Regions from separate parts of the Corallincola luteus genome, predicted to be linked through region 3. Evidence: riboswitches for the same ligand, from Rfam matches in the RefSeq annotation. Region 3 holds a riboswitch; each other region holds the start of a gene.
What was found. Region 3 has a riboswitch for cobalamin ahead of EZV61_RS02985 (ABC transporter ATP-binding protein). Riboswitches for the same ligand answer to the same signal wherever they lie in the genome.
Positions count from the first base shown of each region.

Region 1: it holds a riboswitch for cobalamin, as region 3 does, so the genes downstream of both, nrdD (anaerobic ribonucleoside-triphosphate reductase) here and EZV61_RS02985 (ABC transporter ATP-binding protein) in region 3, are expected to answer to the same signal.
Region 2: it holds a riboswitch for cobalamin, as region 3 does, so the genes downstream of both, nrdA (class 1a ribonucleoside-diphosphate reductase subunit alpha) here and EZV61_RS02985 (ABC transporter ATP-binding protein) in region 3, are expected to answer to the same signal.

Region 1 is NZ_SJXE01000001.1:859,303-864,866, forward strand. It holds gene nrdD (anaerobic ribonucleoside-triphosphate reductase) at 1-1,860, opposite strand, end outside; cobalamin riboswitch at 2,017-2,230, opposite strand; gene EZV61_RS19395 (RHS repeat protein) at 3,617-4,504, shown strand; gene EZV61_RS03820 (RHS repeat protein) at 4,890-5,564, shown strand, end outside.
Region 2 is NZ_SJXE01000001.1:354,504-360,067, reverse strand. It holds gene nrdA (class 1a ribonucleoside-diphosphate reductase subunit alpha) at 1-1,820, opposite strand, end outside; cobalamin riboswitch at 1,957-2,183, opposite strand; gene EZV61_RS01625 (DUF2167 domain-containing protein) at 2,379-3,263, opposite strand; gene EZV61_RS01620 (GrxA family glutaredoxin) at 3,533-3,787, opposite strand; gene EZV61_RS01615 (AI-2E family transporter) at 3,849-4,931, opposite strand; gene EZV61_RS01610 ((2Fe-2S)-binding protein) at 5,146-5,343, opposite strand; gene EZV61_RS01605 (DUF3373 family protein) at 5,497-5,564, opposite strand, start outside.
Region 3 is NZ_SJXE01000001.1:690,016-695,579, forward strand. It holds gene EZV61_RS02975 (cobyric acid synthase) at 1-1,138, opposite strand, end outside; gene EZV61_RS02980 (FecCD family ABC transporter permease) at 1,184-2,221, opposite strand; gene EZV61_RS02985 (ABC transporter ATP-binding protein) at 2,214-3,038, opposite strand; cobalamin riboswitch at 3,225-3,400, opposite strand; gene EZV61_RS02990 (histidine phosphatase family protein) at 3,498-4,064, opposite strand; gene EZV61_RS02995 (AEC family transporter) at 4,085-5,020, opposite strand; gene acs (acetate--CoA ligase) at 5,271-5,564, shown strand, end outside.

The DNA.
Region 1 (5,564 bases), 170 kb from region 3:
CTGCAAATTGGGGTATTCGCCGTAGCAGATAAAGCCGCCATTACTGATCGCAGGGTAGGCCATCTCAAAATCGAGCTTGTCATAGGGGTTGGTATTTTTCTCAACATCGAGATGAAAGCTATTTGTGTAATAGCCTTTATCCGTTACCCCTTTAATAATGCCGAACTCTATGGTGTCTAAGCGGCAGAAACGGCTGCAGAGGTTCTCACTGGGCGTGGCATACAAGCTAAAACCAAAGCCCGTTTCCCGTTTCCAGCGTTCAGTCGTCAGACGCAGATGCGCAACAATCGCTTGCGCTTTTTGCTGCAACATTTGGTCATCGAATGGGTGCGCATCGGTAGCCGTTTGTTGCTGGTTGTAGAGTGCGTTGATGGTTTCATGCAGGCCGATATAGCCGAGGGAAATAGAGGCGCGGCCATTCCTGAACAGTTGCAGTACATCATCATCGGCTTTTAAGCGCACGCCACAAGCGCCTTCCATATAAAGGATCGGTGCGACGCGTGCCTTGACACCCTCCAAGCGGGCGATGCGCGAATCGAGCGCTTTTTTGGCTAACAGTAAGCGGTCATCAAGCAAACGATAAAAGTTCTTTTCGTTACCGTCAGCTTCCATCGCCAGCCTTGGCAGGTTAAGGCTAACCACGCCCAGATTGTTGCGGCCATCATGGATCTCCACGCCGTCCTCTTCATACTGACCTAAGAAACTACGGCAGCCCATCGGTGTCTTAAAGGAACCCGTGACTTGCACCACTTGCTCGTAGTTCAAAATATCTGGATACATGCGCTTCGAGGCACACTCTAAGGCCAACTGTTTGATCCCGTAGTTGGGATCTTGCGGGCTGCGGTTAAGGCCCTCTTTAATGACAAACACCAGTTTCGGAAAGACGGCGGTTTTGCGATTACGGCCTAATCCGGCAATACGGTTCTGCAGAATTGAACGTTGGATCAGTTTGGCTTGCCAGCTTTCACCCAAACCAAAACCGAAGGTCACAAACGGCGTTTGGCCATTGGCGGTGTGCAGGGTATTCACCTCATACTCCAATGACTGAAAGGCGTCATGACACTCTTTTTCAGTTTGCGCTTGGGCGAACGATTCGGCATCCGATACCTGCCACTCGGCAGCTGTCGCCAAGTGCTTCTCGTAGCTGGCGGTGACATAAGGTGCCAGTACTTCATCGATACGATTGACCGTGGTGCCGCCATAGATATGGCTTGCTACTTGAGCGATGATCTGTGCGGTAACCGCCGTGGCAGTGGCAATCGATTTTGGCGTATCGATCTCCGCGTTACCCATCTTAAAGCCTTGCTCTAACATCCCTTTTAGATCAATCAGCATGCAGTTAAACATCGGAAAAAACGGCGCGTAATCCAGGTCATGGTAGTGCAACTCTCCCCGGTCGTGGGCGCTCACCACATCCTTTGGCAGAATATGACGACGGGAGTAATGCTTGGCGACGATACCCGCCAACAGATCGCGCTGGGTGGGGATCACCTTGCTGTCTTTATTGGCGTTTTCATTCAGCAGATTCAGATCGCTCTGCTCCATTAAACCGCGTATTTCCTGATTCAGGTGACTGGCTTTTTCCCGGGCCAGATCGCGGTCGTGACGGTACTCAATGTAAGCGCGGGCCACCGCTTTTTGCTCGCTGGCCATCAAGCTGTCTTCCACAGCCTGTTGGATCTCGTCGATATGCAACTCGGAAAGCGGTGCTAATTGACTCGCTACCTGCTCGGTGATCTGCTCAGCTATTTTCGCCGAACGAATGCCGACCACTTCGCAAGCGCTCTGTATCGCCAACTGGATCCGTTTAGGGTTGAAAGGGGCGCGACTGCCATCCCGTTTAATCACGACCTGCTGCATGTTCATCTCCTGAACTTATTATTCTGTACTGCTTAGATTGATGTAGGGCGATGGTAAGCGAGGGCAAATAGTCACAGCATGATAAGTAGGCGAACATCAGCTAGCGCTGACCATATCGCCCAATAATTCATGTTGCACTGGTGCACCCCGCCCAGCATGGCATTGGTGATTGCGGCAGGTCTCCTGGCTTCTGGTATTGAGTTAACTGCCGCCTTCCCAGCGCTAAGCCAGTGGCTTTGCCCATTAGATATGGACAGAAGATGCAGCGTACCAACCAGATACAGTTACGGGGGTAGCTCCGGTTTCTCACCGGATTCCCTATTGTCCCCATGCTTGCGCATGTGTGCGGACCACAATCTGCATATATAGTGGCAGTAAAAAGGCTAAGGCACTAGATGTGGTGTTTGGTGAACTAAGGTTTCATTGATCGAAGGCAAGCTTTTGGATGGGTGAAACCAAGGAATCATTTAAAATGTGATGCTGCCAATGTTGTGGTTATATCGGTGGAAGTCTATCAACTCACTACGTCATTCATCATTTGGAACGGGCTCTGCACTCAAGTCAATAAAAGCGGTAGTGTGTAGGGGGATATATTGACCTAATTGTAGATAAAATGTTAAAAAGCGGGCTCTAAAGGAGCTAGCTATGGGTGCTGTCTTGGTGCCTAAGAAAAGGAAGTTATGCAATTGCCATCATCCAGAAGTCATCAGAATAGCCTCCTTTTTACTGCTTGTGGCCAACGCGTATCACCACCGCCACCAGCATCACTGAATATGACTACAACGACCAAGGTCAGCGCATCGCTACGCGTGTGTCTCAGCGATAAGGAAATTAGTATTTAATTATGTCTTTACAAAATTATTCTTACTACAAAAAAATGTATCTTTGCACTACTTATGGTTGCTTGGCTTTAGTGGTGACGCTGTGCTTAAGCACCGCCTGTTATGCTGATGATGCCAAATCTAAATACTGTTCTCAGGGGGGGGAGTATTTTTGCCTGGTTTCTAATTCCGCGGGCGGGCCTAAAGATCCTGCTAATAGGCCAGAAAAGTGTTTTCGCACTGAAAAGGAAGCGCTTGCTGCTTCGCCTGTTACACCAGAGAACAACGGTTTTCCTGGTTGGGACTATGGTATTTGGTATAAAGCATATTGCCCGGCTCTTTCGGATAAGCAAAGAGGATCAAGGGCATCAGAAAGATGCGTTTACTATCGAACCGCTTATAACGAAGGATGGTATCCCGACACTCATCATATACATCAGTCACTGCTTAAGTTTGACTGTAACCTATGCGAGCGCCCTTTTAGTTGGAACTATGAGTTTGAAGGCTGTGCGGTAGAGTGCCCCAAAGATAAATCTAGCTTGGATTTACAACAAGGTTGTTATGGTTCGCCCGTTAAAGATTTTTGTAAGGCTGGGGATGGAAACCCTATCTTAATTGCTGACGGACGGAAATGGCAGTTGGAACCTGCGGATTTGCAGTTGAGCAGATTATTCTCACTTCAACGACACTATTCAACACAGTCTGTGCATGACAATAGCTACTATGAAGGCCCTTATCCTGAAGGCGTTTTGCCTGATGGAGCTGTGAGGCATTTTCAACCTGAAGGGTATAAGGCTAAAAGTCTTCTTTCTGGGCACAACCTATATTCGGAAGGAGCTTGGCAGCAAGGAACGTGGCGTCTGCTAAAGATTCCTAGCCTTTCTTTTTCATCCAATAGGTACAAACTCTTCCGTTTGGACGGCACACACAAAGAAATGTTCATCAAACAGGATGAACTTACCTATACCAGTGGACAATTTACCGGCAAAGTTATCGAGGCTATTGAGCCGCAAGGTTGGCTTCATAAGCCCACTCTTGGCGTGCAAGAATTTTACAATACTGACGGCAAACTCACGGCGCGTGAAACAAACGGCCGGCGAGTGTCATTTAACTATGACGACGGGCGTTTACTTGAAGTTGTCGACGGTAACAACCACATGCTTCTGACTTATGACGAAGCCGGCCGTCTGGAAGGTGCCAGCACTCAGAATGATTTTGTTACCTATGGTTACGATGAACAAAGCCGCTTAATCAGCGTCACTCACAAAGATGGCCGTAGCCGTCAGTATCATTACGAAGACCCACGCTTTGGTCAGGCTCTGACCGGTATCACCGATGAACGGGGGGTACGCTACGTGACCTGGGCTTACGATGATGAAGGCCGCGCCATTGAAAGCCGCCATGGCGATGATGACCATTTCAAATTTGTGTTTGGCGACAACCAGACCACGGTGACTAACCCGCTGGGAAAAGACACCATTTACCACTACCTGGAACAAAATGGCGTGAAACGTCTGGAACGGGTTGAAGGTGTGCCATCCAACAACTGTGCCGGGGCGAACCGGGAATATACCTACTACCCCAACGGGGCTATTCACACCCAAACCGATTGGCAGGGCAACATTACTCGCTTTGCCTATAACGCCCGTGGCTTAGTGACGCAGCAGACTGAAGCGGAAGGCACGCCAGCGCAACGTATCACCACCACCGAGTGGCACCCGCAATATCCGTGGCCAACGCGTATCACCACCGCCACCAGCATTACTGAATATGACTATAACGACCAAGGCCAGCGTATCGCTACGCGTGTGTCGCAGCGATAAAAGATATAGGTAATTCAAAAGAATGAAATTAAGAAACGAATCTATTGTATTAAATATACCCTTCGTAAGGTTAAGGCTGCTGCTAGTACTAATGACTCTTAGCTTCTCTGGCCATTCGGTTGAGCTTGATCTTGAGGATCTTAAGTCAGTCAGCGAAATTGGTGTTTCCCGTGCCAATGTTGGGCGTGGTTTTAATGAGTATTTCTATGATAAATACTTGATGGCTGGAGAGGCTTGCAAAGTTTATGGGAGGAGCTACTCATATGTGTCTCATGCTCTAAGAGGGGACTCAGGGTCACGATTGAGTCTAGATTGTAACAAGCTACGGTGCGGTGCAGATGGGTGTTACCCTCATTACAGGTACTTAACCATTTTATACAACACTGTGAAATGCCCTCCGGCAGATTTCCCTGAACATATATACCTATATAAAGACGCAGAGGGAGTTGAATGGTGTGCTAAAGAGAAAGCATGTTATTCGCCTTTTTCTAAAGAAGGGGTTAGCTGCACAGCCTACTGCCCCTCGGATAAGCCTTATTTAGATCTTGCTGCGGGATGTTATGGCGATGACGCGGTAAAGCCGGACCAATGCGGTGCGGCTAATCCTATCTTGATAGCCGATGGTCGCAAGGTACAGTGGGAGCCAACCGATTTGCAATTGGGGGCCGATTTTGCGTTAACGCGTCGCTATGGCACCCGTCACCCAGACCAGAATCTAGCGGTGGTTTTACCACAAAGCGATACAACCAAAGAAGCTGGCGCGATCCGACACGTCCAACCGGATGGTTATCGAGGTACATCTCAGCAAGCCATCCAGACTTCTTTAATGCCTGCTGCATCAGAGGTATTGCGTGGCGAGTGGACCTTCCTCGATTTACCTTCGCTCACCTTTAGCGGTAATAAACTGTTTAGGCGGGTAGGGTTAGATACTGACATTTTCACGCAAGAGCCGAGCGGCAGTTACCTCAGCGCACAATATGATGGTCGCCGTGTTGAACCGTTCCAGCCAGTAGGCTGGCTTTACAAACCCAGCCCTGGCATACAGGAACTTTACGATGCC
Region 2 (5,564 bases), 340 kb from region 3:
ATGTCAGCGCGTAGCCCTTCCCAATCACAATGCAGCGGTTCATCGCAGTAACCATCCACATCTTTTTTGTAGTGATCTATCGGCAATTCGCCCCGGGCATAGGTGGTATCAGCAAAGGCATCACAAGCGCCCTGTTCACACGCTAATTGGTTAGAGGCTTGCAGCAGATGATACTGGATCGCTTCAAAGGTACGGTGGGTCAAACCCAGTGCTGAACCATCAGAATACTTCACGCCGTTTTTGGCCAAATAGTAGGCATAGTTGATCACGCCTACCCCCAGAGTACGCCGCTTCAGCGAGCCTTGCTGCGCCGCAGGCACGGGATAGTTCTGATAGGTCAATAAGCTGTCTAATGCGCGCACTAATAGATCAGCAAGTGGGGCCAATTCATCTAACGACTTAAGCGCACCGAGATTAAATGCCGCCAACGTACAAAGCGCGATCTCACCCTCTTTGTCATTAATATCCTGCAATGGCGTTGTAGGTAGCGCGATCTCAAGACAAAGGTTAGATTGACGTATCGGCGCTTTAGCCGGGTCAAACGGACTATGGGTATTACAGTGGTCAACATTCTGAATGTAGATACGGCCCGTTGACGCTCGCTCTTGTAATAAGCGCGAAAACAGCTCAACGGCTTTAATGGTTTTCTTGCGAACGTTGGTGTCTTGTTCGTATTGCTGATAGAGCTTTTCGAACTCATCCTGATCAGCAAAAAACGCTTCGTATAATCCCGGCACATCTGACGGACTGAACAGTGAGATGTCTGCATTTTGTAGCAGACGTTGGTACATCAGCCGATTAAGCTGCACCCCATAATCCAGATGCCGAACCCGATTCTCTTCCACACCGCGGTTGTTTTTAAGTACCAGCAACTCTTCTGCTTCTAAATGCCAAAGCGGGTAAAACAGCGTCGCAGCACCGCCACGAACACCGCCCTGAGAGCAGCATTTCACCGCCGTTTGGAAGTGCTTAAAGAATGGAATACAACCGGTATGATTAGCCTCCCCACCTCGGATCGATGAACCAAGCGCGCGAATACGTCCAGCATTAATACCAATACCCGCACGCTGACTGACATAGCGCACAATCGCAGAGGTGGTTGCGTTAATGGAATCAAGCGAATCACCGCATTCAATCAACACGCAAGAACTGAACTGGCGGGTTGGCGTACGCACGCCCGCCATAATCGGTGTTGGCAAAGAGATTTTGAACGTAGAGACCGCATCATAAAAGCGACGGACATAATCCAAGCGAATGGATCTGTCGTAGTTAGCAAACAAACACGCACCGATCAGCAGGTAGAGAAACTGCGGGCTTTCGTAGAACTTTCCTTTCACCCTGTCCTGAACCAGGTATTTACCTTCCAGCTGCTTCACGGCAGCGTAAGCAAAGTCCAAGTCCCGTTGGTGGTCGATAAAACCATCCATCAGGGCGAACTCTTCCATGCTGTAATCCGTTAGTAGCTGGGCATCGTAACGTTGCAGATCCACCAGCCGACCCACGTGCTGGTATAGCGAAGGCGGCGTGTATTGACCATAGGCTTTTTTACGCAGATGAAAGATGTTCAGCCGGGCAGCCAGATACTGATAATCAGGGGTCTCTTCCGAGATCAGATCCGCCGCAGACTTAATCAATGTTTCATGAATGTCTGACGTGGTAATTCCGTCGTGAAATTGCAGATGTGCTCTAAGCTCGACTTGAGATACAGAGACAGTATCAAGCCCTTCTGCCGCCCAGGTGAGTACCTTATGGATCTTATCCAGATCCAGCGGTTCATGGCGGCCATCACGTTTGGCAATTGAGATATTTTTGTTATTCACCTTGTCGAACTCCGTAGCGACAAGGCAGGGGAAGGTATGACGCCAGCCATGCTAGCGTTCAGGCGAACAGCCGGGCATGGTCGAGCCACACACCGGATCACCCCGCCCGATGTTTGACGAATCAGTTAGTTGGTGCGAAAAACACACCGCGACGGCAGGTCTCCTGGCTTGTGCGTCTTCGCCTTGACTCGCCTTCCCGGAATCTCATTCCAGTGGCTATTGAGCGTGGCTCTGCACTTACAGTTGCGGGGGCAGCTGCGGAATTATTAGCGGAAAAAACACCACTAATTCACCGCATTCCCTATTAATCCGTGGGCATTCTATTGAAGAAGCCCTTGGGAACCGTTCGGCACATATAGTGGTTCAAGAATTGATTAACGTCAATATATAGTGTTTAAAAGGTGATTTGATATACAAAAGTTAAATAAAAAGTGAGCATTACAAATGCAAAAATTAGATTTGCTCAATGCTCTCCATTCGGAGAGCATCAACTCAGGCTAGGTGTTGACCCCAATATCCCCGTCGGCGACGCAAGGTTTACAGGGTAACCTTCAAAAACTAGTTTTTCTTACCCGTGATAGCGCGGAATATGCCACCAATGGCAACTAAAGCCAGCCACCAAAACTTTTTCAACAGCAGCAAAAAACCGGCAATAGCACCCGTTTTCGCCGCCAGTTTGCCGGCAACAAGCGCACCTAAGCCATAAGCTGCTACCTCATCATAGGAGGGGTCAAAATCTTCGTAACGATGACCATCAACGAAGTTCACCATCGCCAGTACGCTATCTAAACTGCCATTGATCTGATCAAGTTGGTTCATACCAGCAACAAAATTCATCTCCAGCACGCCTTTGCGACCTAAGCTGCGGATGCTGTAGTTCAGGGTATGATTGGGATCGTGGTCAAACTCCAGCTCTTTCGCCCAATAGAGCTGATGACGACTTTTGTCGTAGTAAGGTCGAGCTGCCCAACCAACTAAATCAATTGAGCCATAACCTGCTGCTTCGCGCTCTCCGCTCTCTGACCGGGTATCCGCCTGCATCTCTTCTAACAGTTCGTCATAATCAATGTTGTAGGCATCTTCATCAGAAACGTAACCATCTTCTTCAAATGAGATGACAACCGCCCAGGAATCCTCGTCCAGCGGAGTCTGCCCAGCAGGCAACAACATCCCCAAAGCGCCAGTGCCTGGCGGGTTTCCCCAAGCCTCGCTGAGCACACGCTCGGCATCTTGCGGATCGAGATAATAGAAATCATCCGACACATGAAGTCGAGCCATGCTGCCCGGCAACAGGATCTCGCCGGTTTGCGGATCCAGCGATGATAAGAACTCCGAAGACCATGCCAGATAAGCCTGATCTTCAGCACTCAACATCTCATCTTGAGCAAGCAAAGTGCAGGGTAAAACAGATGCAATAAAACAGAGGGCGGGTATCAATCTCATTTTCAATTCCTTTTTAAAACAGCGAGACAGAAATAGGGTGTCTAAACCCTTAAGTGGATGTTCTGACTAAACAAAAAGCGATGACAATTAACCACCAGCAGTCGTTTATGCAGCGCAAAACAGGTCAAATTTACCGCAAGAACATGCTAATTAATCTGATTAAAGATAAGAAGTGGGTGTTTTTAGCCTGCTTTTCTAGCAAGAGAACTGGCAAGTGCGATAAATAGAGGGAGAAACCTCCCTCTGCAAGATAGATATGGCGGGAAAGCCTACTGCAAATGCTCTTTGGCATAGGCATCAAACTCGGTAAAGCCACCGACATGTTCCTGATCGATAAAGATCTGCGGCACTGTTTCTACCGGCTTACCGACCGTTTTTTCTAGATCGGCCTTACTGATCCCCTCTTCATGAATATCGATGTAACGGAACTTAAAATCGTCACGATCCTCAGTTAACTTCTCCGCTAACTCTTTTGCCCGCACACAGAAAGGACAGCCTGAACGTCCAAAAATCACCACAAACATAATCGTTCCTCGCAATTAACCAATATATATCCAATGACCGCAGCACCCTGTCGGCAAAATATTAACGGCCGTCCTGATCATCGAGAAAATTAGAGAACTCTTTTTCGTATAGATGAAACAGCACCAGGGTAATAGAAAAGATCAGTGGCCCATATAATAGCCCAATCAAACCAAATACCTGTAAACCACCAAGCAACGAAAAGAATACCACCACGGTACTCATCGATGCCCCTTGCATAAACAAAGGCCGCAGGAAGTTATCAATAGAACCAACAACGACAACGCCCCACACCACCATAAAGATGCCCCAGCCAGTCTCCCCGGTGACAAACAGGTAAATCGCGGCGGGTACCCAAATTAAGGCGGTACCGACAAAGGGGATCAACGACGCAAATGCCATCATCGTCCCCCAGAACAGCGCTGGAAAACCTGCCATCCATAGACCAATGCCACCAACAAAGCCTTGAGTGATGGCAGTGAGTAATGAGCCCAACAAAGCTGACTTACTGACCTTTTTAATATCGGCCAACAACGCATCTTCCTGACTACGCGACAAAGGTAAGGCGTGGCGAAAAAATCGGATCAACTTTTCATGATCCCGCAGTACAAAAAACAGTACGAACAGCATCAGGGTAAAGTTCAGAAAAAACGTGGTGATACTGCCCAGCATGGCGGTAGAGATGCCGACAAACTGTTTACCCATACCACTGCCAACATCTAATACTTTAGCCTTGATGGTTTCGGGATGCAGGGCGTCTTCAGGTAGCAGTTGGCCAAGTAGTTGCTTTATCTTGATCACCCAAGGATGACCCAATAGCTGATGGACATTGCCACCGTCAGCCCACTCTCGCACGGTACTGGAATAACTGACGCCCTGTTTAAGGATCGCTATCATCACCAAAATCGACGGAATAAGCAGCACTAAAGAGAGCAACAGACAACTGACAATGGCTGCACTGTTCTTACGGCCATTGAGCTTTACGACCAGCCAATCATGGGCCGGAACGGTTAGCATGCCGATCAATAAAGCCAAAATAATGGGCTGTATATAGGGTTGGATCAGCGCGTAACTCGCATACAAGGCAACCGCTAAAAATATCAACAGTACCAAACGATTAGAGCGGCCTTCAAATGGGTTTGTCACAGCAACATCCCTGTGAGGAATCAGATAAGTAAAACCACTATAGCGAGCGACCCAAGTCGTCACAATGAGTTAGCCAACAAGATGGGGCGAAAGTCTCACCCCTTGAGCAAGCTCGAGGTGCAACTGCACGGAGAACAAAAGAGGGCTTTCAGTATGGCGGAGGAAAAGATAAAGCGTTCAGCGGAGCGCAGGAGCGTGGAGTGATAAAACGATATTAAGCCGCACTGACAAACAAGGAGTCATCGATTTCAGCCAAAGCCACTTGGATCACCTGCTTGGCTTTACAAGCACAGTTGCCACATTGACTGGCAACGCCCATCGAACGTTTCACATCAGCCAAACGTTGAGCACCGTTTGCCACGGCTTCTTTCAGCTGAGTATCAGTAATGCCATGACAGATGCAAACAAACATAAACGCCTCCAAACTTCGATGAAGGCAAATGTAATCTAAATGCGAATCGTTATCAATGCCATTTTGTTGATTTAGATCAGTCATTGGTTATAAGTCCTGCAAGCAAAAAAGGCAGGGAAGAGCTCCCTGCCTTTTTTGCTTGCAGCCGTTCAACTAGAACTGATAACGGATCACTGCGCGAATATCTTGCGCATTTTTTACCGGTGGCGGCATCCCCATCA
Region 3 (5,564 bases):
CTGCCTGATGTTCGTCGAGTTGCAGCTGCCCTGAGCGGTTTTCCAGGGTTTTAGCTGTCGTCAGGATTGTCTCCATTTTCAGGTAACCCAAGCCAGCACTCGTTCCTGGGGAACTTTCTATGCCGTTGGGATCTGCAATTTGTTGTCCCAACATCTGGAAGCCACCACAGATCCCTAGCACTTTACCGCCGTAGCGCAGGTGTTTATCGATCGCCTTATCCCACCCTTGCTGACGTAAAAAAGCCAGATCGTCACGCACGCATTTGCTGCCGGGTAGGATCACCAGATCGGCCGCAGGCATTGCATCCCCCATTTTTATCCAGATAAGGTCGACGGCGGGGTTTAAGCGCAGGGGGTCCAGATCGGTATGGTTACTTATTCTGGGCAACACGGGAACGACAATTCGCAGCTGGGCTTGCTCTTTCAGCTGCGCGGCGTTAATGGCGTCTTCTGCATCCAGTTGCAGATCATGCAGATAGGGGATGACACCGAGTACCGGCTTGCCTGTTTCCTGTTCCAGCCAATCCAGACCCGATTGCAGCAAACTGATATCGCCGCGAAAGCGATTGATAACAAAACCAACGACGCGGGCCTGTTCACTAGGAGATAGCAGGGCCAGCGTTCCGTGGAGGTGGGCGAATACGCCACCACGGTCAATATCGGCAACAATAATCACCGGGCAATCCACTGCTTCGGCAAACCCCATATTGGCGATGTCTCTATCCCGTAGATTGATTTCGGCAGGGCTGCCAGCCCCTTCAACCAGGATCAACTCATACTGCTCAGCCAATCGCTGATATGAACTCAGCACCGCAGACATAGCCACGGTTTTATACTGGTGGTAATCAGTGGCATCCATATCTGCAACCGGATGGCCGTGAATGATCACCTGGGCGCCGATATCCGTATTGGGCTTTAGCAACACCGGGTTAAAGTCGGTATGAGGAGTAAGCTTACAGGCTTCTGCTTGCAACGCTTGCGCGCGACCTATTTCACCACCATCGGCGGTGACAGCACTGTTGAGCGCCATATTTTGTGGTTTAAATGGCGCGACCTTGACGCCTGCCCGCTGAAACAGGCGACAAAGCCCTGCGACAGTGATGCTTTTGCCTGCGTCCGATGTCGTCCCTTGCACCATCAGTGTTGGGGCTTGGGCAGAGAAGGATTGTCTGGTGGTCAAAGCCTAACTCCCCATGCCTGCGCTGCGGCGACGTAAAATAATCAGGAAAAACAGGCTACCGAGTGCCGAGGTGATAACGCCGACAGGCAGTTCTTGCCCCGGTAGCAGTTTACGCGCCAGCACATCGATCCAAACCATAAATAGTCCCCCGGCCAAGCAAGTGGCTAGCAGGCTGCGCAGTACATTAACGCCTAGTAACATGCGTACCAGGTGAGGGATCATCAGGCCGACAAAGGCGATGCCACCGCAATAGGCCACCAGTGTGGCAGTGATTAAGGAGCTGAGCAGCAACATTACCACGCGCAGGCGGGCGACATTGACACCTAAGGTTCGTGCGCTCTCTTCGCCCGCTAAAATGGCGTTTAACTGCCGGCTGAAGCCGATAAAAAGCAGTAAGCAGCTGCTGGTGACAACGACCGGCAGCCATATATTATCCCAGCTGGCGCGGGTAAAACTGCCTAAGGTCCAAAACAGCACCGATGCGGTGGCCTGAGGATCGCTGGTGTAGAGTGCCAAGCTGGTCATGGCACTGAGCATAAATGAGGTGGCCACGCCCGCCAGTAGCATGCGCTCCACTTGTCCCGGACCGGAGCGACTGCTCATCGCCATCACTAAGATAACGGCCAGAGCACTGCCACAAAAGGCCCCCAAGGGGAGACCGATGCCATGGCCTATACCTAGAACAGCAATGACGATCACTGCCCCCAGCGAAGCCCCAGAAGAGATGCCGAATAGGTAGGGGTCAGCTAACGGGTTACGAGTGACGGTTTGTAATACCGCTCCAGACAGTGCTAGCCCCGCGCCGGCAACAAAGGCCAAAATGACCCGAGGTAAGCGAATATCGATAACGATACGCTGTTTGATCGCGCTGACATCACAACTGCCCCCCAAATGATGGCACAGAGCATGCCACACATCTGCTGCATCGATCTGGGCAGCGCCGAAGCTGGCTGCGAACAGCGGTGTTGCTAATGCAAATAGCAGTAGCGCCATTATTACCAACCAGCGAAAGGCGGGCCGTTGCCATAACTGCTCAGGCATGGTCACCTCCCGGTGGTTTATTGTTTGCGGTTAAGTAGCCATAGTGGTAGGTAATGCGCGGGTGACCATGGTCCGGGTGTTGATCGATACTGCTGCAGACTCCAAATACCTCACCGAGCATGCGTTCGGTTAATATTTCGTCAGGGGTTCCTTGGCCAATCAGTTTGCCCTGATCGATCAACAACAGCTGATCACAAAAGGCGCTGGCCAAATTCAGATCGTGGATCGATGCGATCACAGTGATGCCCAAGTGTTTGGCTAGCTCCAATACCTGAATTTGATAACGCACATCGAGATGATTGGTTGGTTCGTCCATCAGCAACAGCTTAGGACGCTGCACGATAGCGCGGGCGATCAGCGCGCGCTGTTTCTCGCCCCCAGACAGATGTTCAAAGGGCTGCTGTGCTAATGCCGTTAAACCCACCTGCTCAATGGCATCATCGACCAGTTGCAGATCATGGTGGCTATCCAATGCAAATGCGGCTTTATGGGGAGTTAACCCCATCCGTACTACATCACGCAATCGCAAGCCGAAGTTACCGGTGGTTTCTTGCAGTACCACAGCCACTTGCTGCGCAACGGTGCGCGCCGAGTGCTGCCATAAATTCTGACCGTTAAGGCGTACTTGACCGCTGGAAGGCTTATTTACTCTATATAGACATCGTAGCAAGCTGGATTTGCCTGCGCCATTTGGCCCGATCAAGCCAACAAATGTGCCACGGCTAATCTGGAAATCTATCTGTTGCAGAATATGGCGACCATCAGCTTGCCAGCCAAGGGCGTCCACCTGCACCAGCGGTTGCTCTTGATTGGGCATCAGTGGTATCGCCTGTCATGCTGAGGTCGATACAGATGTTTAGCTTGGATATGCGCCACATTGCTTCCATTATTGAGCGCGGATTTTTAGGCGGGTTGACCGGAATTGAAAGCTATAGATCTGGTTCCGGTAAACACTGCCCTGAGTAACCCGCTCAGGTGTTATCACGCTATTGCGTGATACAAGGTTCAGTTTTAACGGATGGCAGGTCTCCTGGCTCACAGCTTCTGACTGCACGCCTTCCCAACCCGTGGAGGTCAGTGGCGAGTGTGCAGCGTTCTGTTTACAGTTGCGGGTACAGCCGCGGTTTTGCACCGCGTTCCCTTTTAAGCCTGTATGGCACCATCGTTACCGCTGTGGTTATCGATCGCTTACTTAGCCACAACGAATTGGTGGCGAGATTATCCGGCATATTGCTGGAGACAACAAGTTATTAACAGGTATGAACCGTGTGCTGACTCAGTGTTGCCACTGTAAGCCAACGACAGCGCCATTCTCATAATATCCGGTGCGCACCGGATGCAATGGTTTAGCGGCCAGGCCTTGTAACAAAATAGCCAAAACCGAACCATGGGTGACGACAACTATGGCTTGATTCACATGAGGCTTGACGATTTCAGCGAGAGTATTTTGGCTACGTTGCCAGACCTCTCTGACACTTTCACCGCCGAGCGGAGCTGCATCGGGAGAGCCATCCACATGCAGATTACATAGTGCTAACTGATGATGATCCATATCGGTCAGCTGCATCCCCTGTAGTGGGCCAAAATGGCGCTCTCTGAGTCCGCTGAGCGTGGTCAAGGGCAGTTTATGTTGCGCAGCTATGCATTGAGCGGTATGACTGCAGCGGGCTAAGTCACTGCTATACACTGCAGCTAAACAGGTGGTTTGCAGCAGCTCAGCAGCTTGTTTTGCTTGCTGTTTGCCGCGCTGAGTCAAGGGGCTGTCTAAGTGACCTTGCAGTCGCTGTGTTTGGTTCCATGTTGTCTCACCATGCCGCACCAAGTAGATATCTGTCGTTGCCATGAGTAAGCACTGACCCCCTGTCAGGTATTTGGTAACAGCATCCACGCCAGCCAAGCACTCATACTGATGCTTGCTACTATCGTAGACAAAAGCACAGCGGCTGCCACTTCAGCTTCGCTTTGCTGATGCTGGTGGGCGAAGGCGTAAGCATTGACCCCGACCGGCGTTGCTGCCAGTAGCACGGCAACAGCACCGTCTAAAAAATCGAGCTGCCATAGGAAAGTTACCGACCACCATACCAGTACCGGCATTAAGCCGACTTTGAGCAAGCTCATAATTAGCACCCGTGGTCCGAGTCCTGTTAGGGAGTATTTGCTGATAGCGATCCCTAATACCAACAAGGAGCAGGGGATCGCGGCGTCCCCAAGCCAGCTAAGAAGTTGCTGAATTGGTCTTGGTAGCATCAGTCCCATGCCGTTGGCAACAAACCCCAACAGCAAAGAAGCGACTAAGGGGGTGGTGAGGGTTTTCCTCAATGCACGAAAAAACAGTCGCCAATGAGCCGTGTTGCTTCGTCCTAGCTCCAGAGCGATACCGCTGATGGTAAATAGCAACGCACTGTGCAAGGCGATGATCATAAATGCCGGCGCCATACCGGGTTCACCAAATACAGCTAATACTGCAGGGATCCCTATCAGTACGTTGTTGGAGTAGGTTGACCCCAGCGCCACACAGGCGCGTTGTGGATGACTTAGGCGATAACCACAGGCAAACCAGGCGATGGTGAAGATGATGAATTGGGGCAGGTAATAGCTGGCAAACAGCCCCCATGGAATGGACGAAGGCCACTGGGTATGCAAGCTGCCGTTAAATAGTAAGGCGGGCACCAGCAGATTAAAGGTGAGCGCAGCGATCCCTTTGTAATGGTGCTCGGCAAAACCTGCAAAACGTCCTAGGCAGCCGCCAATCAATATCATCAGAAAGACGGGCAGTAATATGGTGAAAACGGGTGCCATGATGCCAGTGGGTTACGAAGTGATGACATTACTTTAGGGCGGATCTCATTTAAGAACAATGAATTAGGCTTCTCTTAGGTTGTCTTTCGCTATTTATTGGCTGTGGCTAAAAAAAGAGCGAAATAGATCACACCTTGAACCAATAATCATACTGGTAGTGCCATGGCCTCACTTTTTTCTCATAAGGTAGGCAGACAAAAATTTATAACGAAAAGAATCGCACTAGCGAACAAACACTGGGAGAAGCGCAATGAGTGACAAAAAGGAGCTATTTCATCCGTCTGCTGAAGTGATAGCGAATGCCACAATCAAAGATTACGACAGCCTGTATCAACGTTCGATTGAAGATCGAGAAGGTTTTTGGGCTGAACAAGCCAATGAGCTTGAATGGTATGAGCCCTGGGATAAGGTGTTGGATGACAGCAATAAGCCATTTTTTAAATGGTTTAGTGGTGCTAAAACCAACATTGTTCACAACGCCATTGATCGCCATCTGCATAATGCCACCCGCAATAAACTAGCCATCATATGGGAAAGTGAAGCC